Regions from separate parts of the Paenibacillus sp. FSL H8-0175 genome, predicted to be linked through region 3. Evidence: a T-box and tRNA genes for the amino acid it is inferred to sense, from the RefSeq annotation. Region 3 holds a T-box; the other regions hold tRNA genes.

What was found. The T-box of region 3 lies ahead of metG (methionine--tRNA ligase). A T-box ahead of a tRNA ligase gene usually reads a tRNA of that ligase, here a tRNA-Met.
Region 1: it encodes a tRNA-Met, which carries the amino acid that the T-box ahead of metG (methionine--tRNA ligase) is inferred to sense. The anticodon was not compared.
Region 2: it encodes a tRNA-Met, which carries the amino acid that the T-box ahead of metG (methionine--tRNA ligase) is inferred to sense. The anticodon was not compared.

What each region holds. Positions count from the first base shown of each region.
Region 1 is NZ_CP150299.1:6,214,131-6,217,379, forward strand. Features, by position in the region: gene MHH46_RS27460 (AraC family transcriptional regulator) at 1-144, shown strand, start outside; tRNA gene MHH46_RS27465 (tRNA-Leu) at 281-359, opposite strand; tRNA gene MHH46_RS27470 (tRNA-Cys) at 374-447, opposite strand; tRNA gene MHH46_RS27475 (tRNA-Gly) at 457-531, opposite strand; tRNA gene MHH46_RS27480 (tRNA-Gln) at 538-612, opposite strand; tRNA gene MHH46_RS27485 (tRNA-His) at 632-707, opposite strand; tRNA gene MHH46_RS27490 (tRNA-His) at 751-826, opposite strand; tRNA gene MHH46_RS27495 (tRNA-Trp) at 850-923, opposite strand; tRNA gene MHH46_RS27500 (tRNA-Tyr) at 930-1,015, opposite strand; tRNA gene MHH46_RS27505 (tRNA-Thr) at 1,021-1,096, opposite strand; tRNA gene MHH46_RS27510 (tRNA-Phe) at 1,125-1,200, opposite strand; tRNA gene MHH46_RS27515 (tRNA-Asp) at 1,211-1,288, opposite strand; tRNA gene MHH46_RS27520 (tRNA-Met) at 1,314-1,390, opposite strand; tRNA gene MHH46_RS27525 (tRNA-Val) at 1,408-1,483, opposite strand; tRNA gene MHH46_RS27530 (tRNA-Glu) at 1,539-1,613, opposite strand; tRNA gene MHH46_RS27535 (tRNA-Ser) at 1,632-1,724, opposite strand; tRNA gene MHH46_RS27540 (tRNA-Asn) at 1,728-1,803, opposite strand; rRNA gene MHH46_RS27545 (23S ribosomal RNA) at 1,864-3,249, opposite strand, start outside.
Region 2 is NZ_CP150299.1:1,001,641-1,004,889, reverse strand. Features, by position in the region: gene MHH46_RS04370 (YdeI/OmpD-associated family protein) at 1-429, opposite strand, end outside; tRNA gene MHH46_RS04365 (tRNA-Gly) at 531-601, opposite strand; tRNA gene MHH46_RS04360 (tRNA-Pro) at 614-687, opposite strand; tRNA gene MHH46_RS04355 (tRNA-Arg) at 720-796, opposite strand; tRNA gene MHH46_RS04350 (tRNA-Gly) at 807-881, opposite strand; tRNA gene MHH46_RS04345 (tRNA-Leu) at 889-973, opposite strand; tRNA gene MHH46_RS04340 (tRNA-Lys) at 989-1,064, opposite strand; tRNA gene MHH46_RS04335 (tRNA-Gln) at 1,072-1,146, opposite strand; tRNA gene MHH46_RS04330 (tRNA-Asp) at 1,163-1,240, opposite strand; tRNA gene MHH46_RS04325 (tRNA-Met) at 1,266-1,342, opposite strand; tRNA gene MHH46_RS04320 (tRNA-Met) at 1,414-1,490, opposite strand; tRNA gene MHH46_RS04315 (tRNA-Val) at 1,505-1,580, opposite strand; tRNA gene MHH46_RS04310 (tRNA-Glu) at 1,587-1,658, opposite strand; tRNA gene MHH46_RS04305 (tRNA-Ser) at 1,674-1,766, opposite strand; tRNA gene MHH46_RS04300 (tRNA-Asn) at 1,772-1,847, opposite strand; tRNA gene MHH46_RS04295 (tRNA-Ile) at 1,851-1,927, opposite strand; rRNA gene rrf (5S ribosomal RNA) at 1,985-2,101, opposite strand; rRNA gene MHH46_RS04285 (23S ribosomal RNA) at 2,247-3,249, opposite strand, start outside.
Region 3 is NZ_CP150299.1:4,235,323-4,238,571, reverse strand. Features, by position in the region: gene htpG (molecular chaperone HtpG) at 1-424, shown strand, start outside; gene MHH46_RS18775 (DUF4362 domain-containing protein) at 486-950, opposite strand; T-box leader at 1,076-1,337, shown strand; gene metG (methionine--tRNA ligase) at 1,380-3,026, shown strand; gene MHH46_RS18765 (LysR family transcriptional regulator) at 3,036-3,249, opposite strand, start outside.

The sequences.
Region 1 (3,249 bases), 2.0 Mb from region 3:
TCTCTATTACGTCATACTCAGATGCAAATCTCTGAAGTATCTGCTGCTGCAGGTTTTGTGAACGATGCCCAATTCTGCAATATGTTCAAACGAGAAATAGGTCTTACCCCGCGAGCATTCCGCATTAATAATCAATCAGGTTAATCACTAATCAGATTAAAAAAAGCCGTTGAAATAGAGAAACTCTCTATTCAACGGCTTACTGCTGTAAACCCAAGGACATAAAGAAAAAAGGTTTGTAAGATTGCTTATAAAAGCATTCTTACAAACCTTTTTAAGATACCGGCGAGAGGACTCGAACCTCCACGGTTTCCCACTCGATTTTGAGTCGAGCGCGTCTGCCATTCCGCCACGCCGGCACATATGAACTAAATGGAGGCGCCACCCAGATTTGAACTGGGGATAAAGCTTTTGCAGAGCTTTGCCTTACCACTTGGCTATGGCGCCATGAAAACTTGGAGCGGACGACGGGAATCGAACCCGCGACCCTCGCCTTGGCAAGGCGATGCTCTACCGCTGAGCCACGTCCGCATAAAATGGCTGGGGATATAGGATTCGAACCTATGAGTGACGGAGTCAAAGTCCGTTGCCTTACCGCTTGGCTAATCCCCAATAACATTTTAAAATAAAATGGGGCGACTGATGGGTCTCGAACCCACGAATGCCGGAACCACAATCCGGTGCGTTAACCCCTTCGCCACAGTCGCCATATTAAGTTGATATTGTTGCCATTATTCATTTTAAAGTAAATGGGGCGGCCGATGGGTCTCGAACCCACGAATGCCGGAACCACAATCCGGTGCGTTAACCCCTTCGCCACGGCCGCCATATTAAACTTTAGAAAGAACTTGGCAGGGGCAGCAGGAATTGAACCCACACCAACGGTTTTGGAGACCGTTGTTCTACCTTTAAACTATGCCCCTAAAAACTGGTGGAGGATGATGGATTCGAACCACCGAACACTCACGTGAGCAGATTTACAGTCTGATGCGTTTGGCCACTTCGCTAATCCTCCAAGGATGGTGCCGGCGAGAGGACTTGAACCCCCAACCTACTGATTACAAGTCAGTTGCTCTACCAATTGAGCTACACCGGCATGGCACTCATTCTTTTGTGATGATAAATGGTGGCTCGGGACGGAATCGAACCGCCGACACGAGGATTTTCAGTCCTCTGCTCTACCGACTGAGCTACCGAGCCATGATGAAAATGGCGGAACCGACGGGATTCGAACCCGCGATCTCCTGCGTGACAGGCAGGCATGTTAGGCCAACTACACCACGGTTCCAAAAGATATAATTGCTTAAGTTAATTGGTTGCGGGGGCAGGATTTGAACCTGCGGCCTTCGGGTTATGAGCCCGACGAGCTACCGGGCTGCTCCACCCCGCGTCAGTAAGAAAATGTTATGGTGGAGGCTGAGGGGATCGAACCCCCGACCCTCTGCTTGTAAGGCAGATGCTCTCCCAGCTGAGCTAAGCCTCCATAAACAACAATTGTTATTGTACCAAAGTCCACTAGGATAAATCAAGTGAAAATTTGGTGACCCGTATGGGATTCGAACCCATGTTACCTCCGTGAAAGGGAGGTGTCTTAACCCCTTGACCAACGGGCCATACTAATTAAAAATTTGTGGCGGAGAGAGAGGGATTCGAACCCTCGAGACGCTTGTGGCGCCTACACGATTTCCAATCGTGCTCCTTCGGCCAAACTCGGACACCTCTCCATATGGCTCCCCGAACAGGACTCGAACCTGTGACAACTCGATTAACAGTCGAGTGCTCTACCAACTGAGCTATCAGGGAATATTCATACCAGGCTTGATGCCTGAAAACTGAATCCGAAACGAATTTGCATTCTAAGTATAGGATAAGCCCTCGACCGATTAGTATTGGTCAGCTCCATGCATTGCTGCACTTCCACCTCCAACCTATCTACCTCGTCGTCTTCAAGGGGTCTTACTAATTGGGAAATCTCATCTTGAGGGGGGCTTCACGCTTAGATGCTTTCAGCGCTTATCCCGTCCGTACGTAGCTACCCAGCCATGCTCCTGGCGGAACAACTGGTGCACCAGCGGTACGTCCATCCCGGTCCTCTCGTACTAAGGACAGCTCCTCTCAAATTTCCTGCGCCCACGACAGATAGGGACCGAACTGTCTCACGACGTTCTGAACCCAGCTCGCGTACCGCTTTAATGGGCGAACAGCCCAACCCTTGGGACCTACTTCAGCCCCAGGATGCGATGAGCCGACATCGAGGTGCCAAACCTCCCCGTCGATGTGGACTCTTGGGGGAGATAAGCCTGTTATCCCCAGGGTAGCTTTTATCCGTTGAGCGATGGCCCTTCCATGCGGTACCACCGGATCACTAAGTCCGACTTTCGTCCCTGCTCGACTTGTAGGTCTCGCAGTCAAGCTCCCTTATGCCTTTGCACTCTGCGAATGATTTCCAACCATTCTGAGGGAACCTTGGAACGCCTCCGTTACTCTTTAGGAGGCGACCGCCCCAGTCAAACTGCCCGCCTGACACGGTCCCCGTACCCGATAAGGGTACTAGGTTAGAACCTAGATACGATCAGGGTGGTATCCCAACGGCGCCTCCACCGAAGCTTGCGCTCCGATTTCTACGGCTCCCACCTATCCTGTACAGATCGTACCCAAATTCAATATCAAGCTGCAGTAAAGCTCCATGGGGTCTTTCCGTCTTGTCGCGGGTAACCTGCATCTTCACAGGTATTAAAATTTCACCGGATCTCTCGTTGAGACAGCGCCCAAGTCGTTACGCCATTCGTGCGGGTCAGAATTTACCTGACAAGGAATTTCGCTACCTTAGGACCGTTATAGTTACGGCCGCCGTTTACTGGGGCTTCGGTTCATAGCTTCGGGTTACCCCTAACCACTCCCCTTAACCTTCCAGCACCGGGCAGGCGTCAGCCCGTATACTTCGCCTTGCGGCTTCGCACAGACCTGTGTTTTTGCTAAACAGTCGCTTGGGCCTTTTCACTGCGGCCCCCTCGTGCTATTCACACTACCGGGGCACCCCTTCTCCCGAAGTTACGGGGTCATTTTGCCGAGTTCCTTAACGAGAGTTCTTCCGCGCGCCTTAGAATTCTCTTCTCGCCTACCTGTGTCGGTTTGCGGTACGGGCACCTTCTCCTGGCTAGAGGCTTTTCTTGGCAGTGTGAGATCATGACCTTCGCTACTATAATTTTCGCTCCCCATCACAGCCCAGCCTTAATGATGTGCGGATTT
Region 2 (3,249 bases), 3.2 Mb from region 3:
TGACTTCTGGATCCTTGCTGCTCTGGTTTCCGGTCTTTTCGCCCCTTCGATCCAGCTCACATATTCCTTCCGATAGGAATAAGCCAAGCTGTTATAATACACCTCTGCCTGCTCATTGCTGCTTAGTGCGTCCAGAAAATCTTCTGGAGCTTCTATCTCTCGCAATTGATGATCTTGTTCCATTGTCACCCGTACTATATCTCCAGGTTGAGCATGGGCTAAGTCTCGCAGTTCTTTTTTCACGACCATAAAATGTTTCCCATTACCATGCGGCATGAGTGTTCCTTTATAGGGAATGTCATTCAGGCTTCCTTTAACTTGTATCCTTGATTTAGTTTCATATATTTGTTCAGCGTCAAAAGGAACCGTAAGATATGTCCAACTCCCATTCGTATCTGGTCTGACTAACCTTGCTTCAAATTCAAACATTGGCCCCTCCTCAAATAAAATCTCTAGTTCCTATTGTATCCATACGTGCTTAACTATACAAAAAAACACCCGCCTAATACCGGCAGGTGTTTCTCTTTATAAGCGGGTGATGGGAATCGAACCCACGCTATCAGCTTGGAAGGCTGAAGTTCTACCATTGAACTACACCCGCAAAGGTATAAAATCGGGATGACACGATTTGAACATGCGACCCCCTGGTCCCAAACCAGGTGCTCTACCAAGCTGAGCTACATCCCGTTAACAATACTATAACTGCTTAGTAATAAAAATGGCGCGCCCTGAGAGATTCGAACTCCCGGCCTTTTGATTCGTAGTCAAACGCTCTATCCAGCTGAGCTAAGGGCGCAAAATCTATATGGAGCGGACGACGGGAATCGAACCCGCGACCCTCGCCTTGGCAAGGCGATGCTCTACCGCTGAGCCACGTCCGCAAAAACATGGTGCGCGTGAAGGGACTCGAACCCCCACGTCGTGAAACGCCAGATCCTAAGTCTGGTGCGTCTGCCAATTCCGCCACACGCGCACACTTTAAAGAAAATGGTGAGCCATGAAGGACTCGAACCTTCGACACCCTGATTAAAAGTCAGGTGCTCTACCAACTGAGCTAATGGCTCTCATAAATGGCTGGGGATATAGGATTTGAACCTATGCATGACGGAGTCAAAGTCCGTTGCCTTACCGCTTGGCTAATCCCCAATAATAATTAACTAAATGGCGGAACCGACGGGATTCGAACCCGCGATCTCCTGCGTGACAGGCAGGCATGTTAGGCCAACTACACCACGGTTCCATAGACATAATGCATAAGTGTAAATTGGTTGCGGGGGCAGGATTTGAACCTGCGGCCTTCGGGTTATGAGCCCGACGAGCTACCGGGCTGCTCCACCCCGCGTCATTAATTAGTATATACTATTCATTTTCACCATACCAGCTTATCCCTAAACATAATGTATAAGAGTAAATTGGTTGCGGGGGCAGGACTTGAACCTGCGACCTTCGGGTTATGAGCCCGACGAGCTACCGGGCTGCTCCACCCCGCGTCAGTGAAAAAAAATGGTGGAGGCTGAGGGGATCGAACCCCCGACCCTCTGCTTGTAAGGCAGATGCTCTCCCAGCTGAGCTAAGCCTCCATGATATGACCCGTATGGGATTCGAACCCATGTTACCTCCGTGAAAGGGAGGTGTCTTAACCCCTTGACCAACGGGCCATGCTAATAATTTTATGGCGGAGAGAGAGGGATTCGAACCCTCGAGACGCTTGTGGCGCCTACACGATTTCCAATCGTGCTCCTTCGGCCAAACTCGGACACCTCTCCATAAATGGCTCCCCGAACAGGACTCGAACCTGTGACAACTCGATTAACAGTCGAGTGCTCTACCAACTGAGCTATCAGGGAATATGGTGGGCCTTAGTGGACTCGAACCACCGACCTCACCCTTATCAGGGGTGCGCTCTAACCAGCTGAGCTAAAGGCCCTTCTAAGACATATTAATATTAAGGGCAAAAAAAATACCACGGGTAATGTGGTTGTCCGCTTGGCGGCGTCCTACTCTCCCAGGACCCTTCGGTCCAAGTACCATCGGCGCTGGAGGGCTTAACGGTCGTGTTCGGGATGGGTACGTGTGGAACCCCTCCGCTATCGCCACCAAACGGGCATTTACAGCGTAAATGCTCAGGCTTAATCGCCTGAAAACTGAATCCGAATTGAATTTGCGTCGCCCGTCATCTCTTCGGGGCCCCCGGAAAGTATTCGGAATTAGCTTCGCAGCCTTTTCTTCACTTTTTGGGGTATTTTTAGGATAAGCCCTCGACCGATTAGTATTGGTCAGCTCCATGCATTGCTGCACTTCCACCTCCAACCTATCTACCTCGTCGTCTTCAAGGGGTCTTACTAATTGGGAAATCTCATCTTGAGGGGGGCTTCACGCTTAGATGCTTTCAGCGCTTATCCCGTCCGTACGTAGCTACCCAGCCATGCTCCTGGCGGAACAACTGGTGCACCAGCGGTACGTCCATCCCGGTCCTCTCGTACTAAGGACAGCTCCTCTCAAATTTCCTGCGCCCACGACAGATAGGGACCGAACTGTCTCACGACGTTCTGAACCCAGCTCGCGTACCGCTTTAATGGGCGAACAGCCCAACCCTTGGGACCTACTTCAGCCCCAGGATGCGATGAGCCGACATCGAGGTGCCAAACCTCCCCGTCGATGTGGACTCTTGGGGGAGATAAGCCTGTTATCCCCAGGGTAGCTTTTATCCGTTGAGCGATGGCCCTTCCATGCGGTACCACCGGATCACTAAGTCCGACTTTCGTCCCTGCTCGACTTGTAGGTCTCGCAGTCAAGCTCCCTTATGCCTTTGCACTCTGCGAATGATTTCCAACCATTCTGAGGGAACCTTGGAACGCCTCCGTTACTCTTTAGGAGGCGACCGCCCCAGTCAAACTGCCCGCCTGACACGGTCCCCGTACCCGGTAAGGGTACTAGGTTAGAACCTAGATACGATCAGGGTGGTATCCCAACGGCGCCTCCACCGAAGCTTGCGCTCCGATTTCTACGGCTCCCACCTATCCTGTACAGATCGTACCCAAATTCAATATCAAGCTGCAGTAAAGCTCCATGGGGTCTTTCCGTCTTGTCGCGGGTAACCTGCATCTTCACAGGTATTAAAATTTCACCGGATCTCTCGTTGAGACAGCGCCCAAGTCGTTACGCCATTCGTGCGGGTCAGAATTTACCTGACAAGGAATTTCGCTACCTTAGGACCGTTATAGTTACGGCCGCCGTTTACTGGGGCTT
Region 3 (3,249 bases):
ATCCAGCGGAGATCTGGGGATCGAAGCCGACGAAGCGGACAAGCCAACGGAAGCGGAAGAGAACGAAAACAAGGAGCTTTTTGAAGCGATGAAGGACATCCTGTCCGGCAAAGTGAAAAATGTCAAAGCTTCCAAACGTTTAAAGACTCATCCGGTATGTCTCTCTGCTGAAGGTGAACTGACAATCGAGATGGAAAAAATCCTGAAATCGATGCCGAATGGTCAAGAGGTGCAAGCGGATAAGGTACTCGAAATCAACATCCATCACGAAGTGTTCCAGTCCTTGAAGGCGGCAGCAGAGAACGACAAAGAAAAGCTCGGTTTATACACGAACCTGCTGTACAACCAAGCCCTGTTGATCGAAGGTCTACAGGTTAGTGATCCTGTTCAATTCACCAATGATATTTGCAAAATCATGAAATAATATGAAGTACAGAGACCATCCAATTGTATTATGATTGGGTGGTCTTTTTTATTTCAGTATTTCATTTTGTTGTGCGAAAAAGGTAGTAATCAATTTCAGAGGCATTATTTGTGCAACCGCTGATCGAATAGATAATTTCACCTTGTGTGCTTTTTTTACTAGTCACTTCGGAGCAGGTATCGGTTCTGACTCCTGTGTTGCTTCCACCGAATGCATCATTAGAAGTATCATAGCTGTAATTAATCACGTTACCGTCAAATTTTAAATCCTTAAATATGGGATCGCCTTCATCTGTGTAACTTGTAACGCGTATATTGTCTGCTTTTTTGCTGGAGAGATTAGTTATAAATTTCTCGAATTTATCGAGGTTGTACACTTTTTCAAAAGAAACAATATCCCCTCTACTGATGGCTTCTTTGGAAGTATAGGGTTCACTTTTGGGAACAGAATTAACTTTATGATCGGAACAACCCCATACTCCTGCTAGTAAAAGAACAGAGAGTGTTAGCAAATTTACTTTTTTCACTGAGGGACCTCCTTGTAACGTATTTATATAAAAGACGGAGATTAACTGGAAAAGTTACAGAGAGCTTGATGTTTCACATTGACAATAAACAACAAATTGAGTATTATTTTCTCTAACTTGAATATGTAAAAGCAAAGAAGAGAAAGAGTACCACGGCAATTCTTTCAACAGAGAGCTCCGGTCGCTGAAAAGGAGTAAAGAAAACCCTTGGGAATATGGTCTCAGAGCTGCGCATCGAAACCTTATGGGTTGTAGGCTGCGCCGGAACCTGCATCCGTTACAGTGCTAGGGTATAAACGTTAATTAACGTCGTACCTGAAGAGGTAAATGTCATGAGGCATTTATAAAATTAGGTGGTAACACGTGAGTAGAACTCTCGTCCTTTGTGGATGGGAGTTTTTTGTTGTCTAAAAAAGGAGGAGAAGGTTAATGAGTAATGTGTTTATAGGTGGCGCTTGGCCGTATGCGAATGGATCTTTACATCTGGGGAGATTATCAAGTGTGTTGCCTGGGGATGTGCTGGCACGATATTTTCGCTCCAAAGGGGATAACGTATTATATGTATCAGGCAGTGATTGCCATGGCACACCCGTAGCAGTTCAGGCTGCGAATGAAGGGATTACGCCGGGAGCTTTTGCAAGCAGATATCATGAAGAGTTTCTGAAGTGTTTTGAACAGCTGGGATTTAGTTATGATCTATATACTCGAACGGATCAACAGCAGCATCATAAGGTTGTGCAAGCGTTGTTTACAAAGCTGCTAGAGAATGGTCATTTATATAAAAAAACCATTGCGCAATGTTACTGCGAGGTGGATCAGCGCTTTTTGCCAGACAGATATGTGGAAGGGACTTGTCCGGTATGTGGTGAGCGGGCGCGAGGGGATCAATGTGATTATTGTTCTACGATTCTAGATCCTGCCGATTTGTTAGACAGAGTCTGCAAATTATGTGGGAATACACCAACAGAAAGGCCGACAGAACATTATTATCTTAGCTTATCTAATTTTCAGTCTGAATTAACGGAATATGTAGAGGAAGCACAATTTTGGAGAGAAAACGCTATAAAACTGACCAAACGTTATTTACAAGAAGAGCTGCAGGACCGCGCGGTAACAAGAGACTTGTCTTGGGGTGTAGATGTTCCTGTGGCTGGATTTGAAGATAAAAAAATTTATGTTTGGATTGAGGCGGTAAGTGGTTATTTATCAGCCAGTAAGCAGTGGGCTGCACAGTCCGGAGGAAGCTGGGAGGATTTTTGGTTAGAGGAAAAAGGGGCGATTACCGCTTATTATGTGCATGGTAAAGACAATATTCCTTTTCACACTTTAATATGGCCGGCTGTGTTATTAGGAGCAGGAGGTCTGCATTTACCGGACAGGATTATATCTAGCGAATATTTAACCCTTGAAGGGCAGAAATTCTCCACTAGCCGAAATTGGGCGGTCTGGGTACCTGATATTTTAGAGCGGTATCAGCCAGATTCTATTCGTTATTTCTTAATTGCCAATGGACCTGAGAAGCGGGACACGGATTTTTCCTGGAGAGAGTTTATTTATAGCCATAATGGAGAGCTGCTTGGAGCATTTGGTAACTTTGTGAACCGTTCATTGGCTTTTGTAGATAAGTTTTATGAAGGGAAAGTGCCAAATGGGCAATTAGATAAGGGGTGGAAGGACAATATCGACCTCTTGTATCTGGAATCAGGACGGCTTATTGAGGCTGGGAATCTAAAAGATGCGCTGGAGTTTATTTTTTCTTATGTGCGCAAGGCAAACCAGTATTTCGATCTGCAAAAACCATGGATACAGATAAAAGAGGATCAGGTTTCTTGTGATTCTGCAATATACACATGTGTGCAGATTATTGCGAACTTAGCGAATTTGTTGCATCCGTTTCTGCCGTTCTCTTGTGACAAGATCAGGGGGTTCCTGTCGTTAGAACTACCGAATTGGCAGCCTTGCTCGGTGCCCCCTTACCAACAGGTTACTGATTTACAATTATTGTTTGAACGAATTGATATTAGCCGTATTAAAGAAGAAGAGGATAGGCTAGATCAACAGCAAGTGAATAAATAGAGCTGGTATTTATCCATTCCTGAAGCTTTCAATAAACTTGGAAGCCAATGATGATAAGTATTTATCCTTAATCCAGACGGCGGCGACCCGCGTGCGTAGTGATTCACTACTGATTTCTTTATATACCAAATTACGGTTACTCGTTAATTCGAAAGCGGATTTGGGGATGATTCCAATGCCAAGACCAGCGTTTGCCCAGAGCAGTGTTGTTCTAGCATCATCA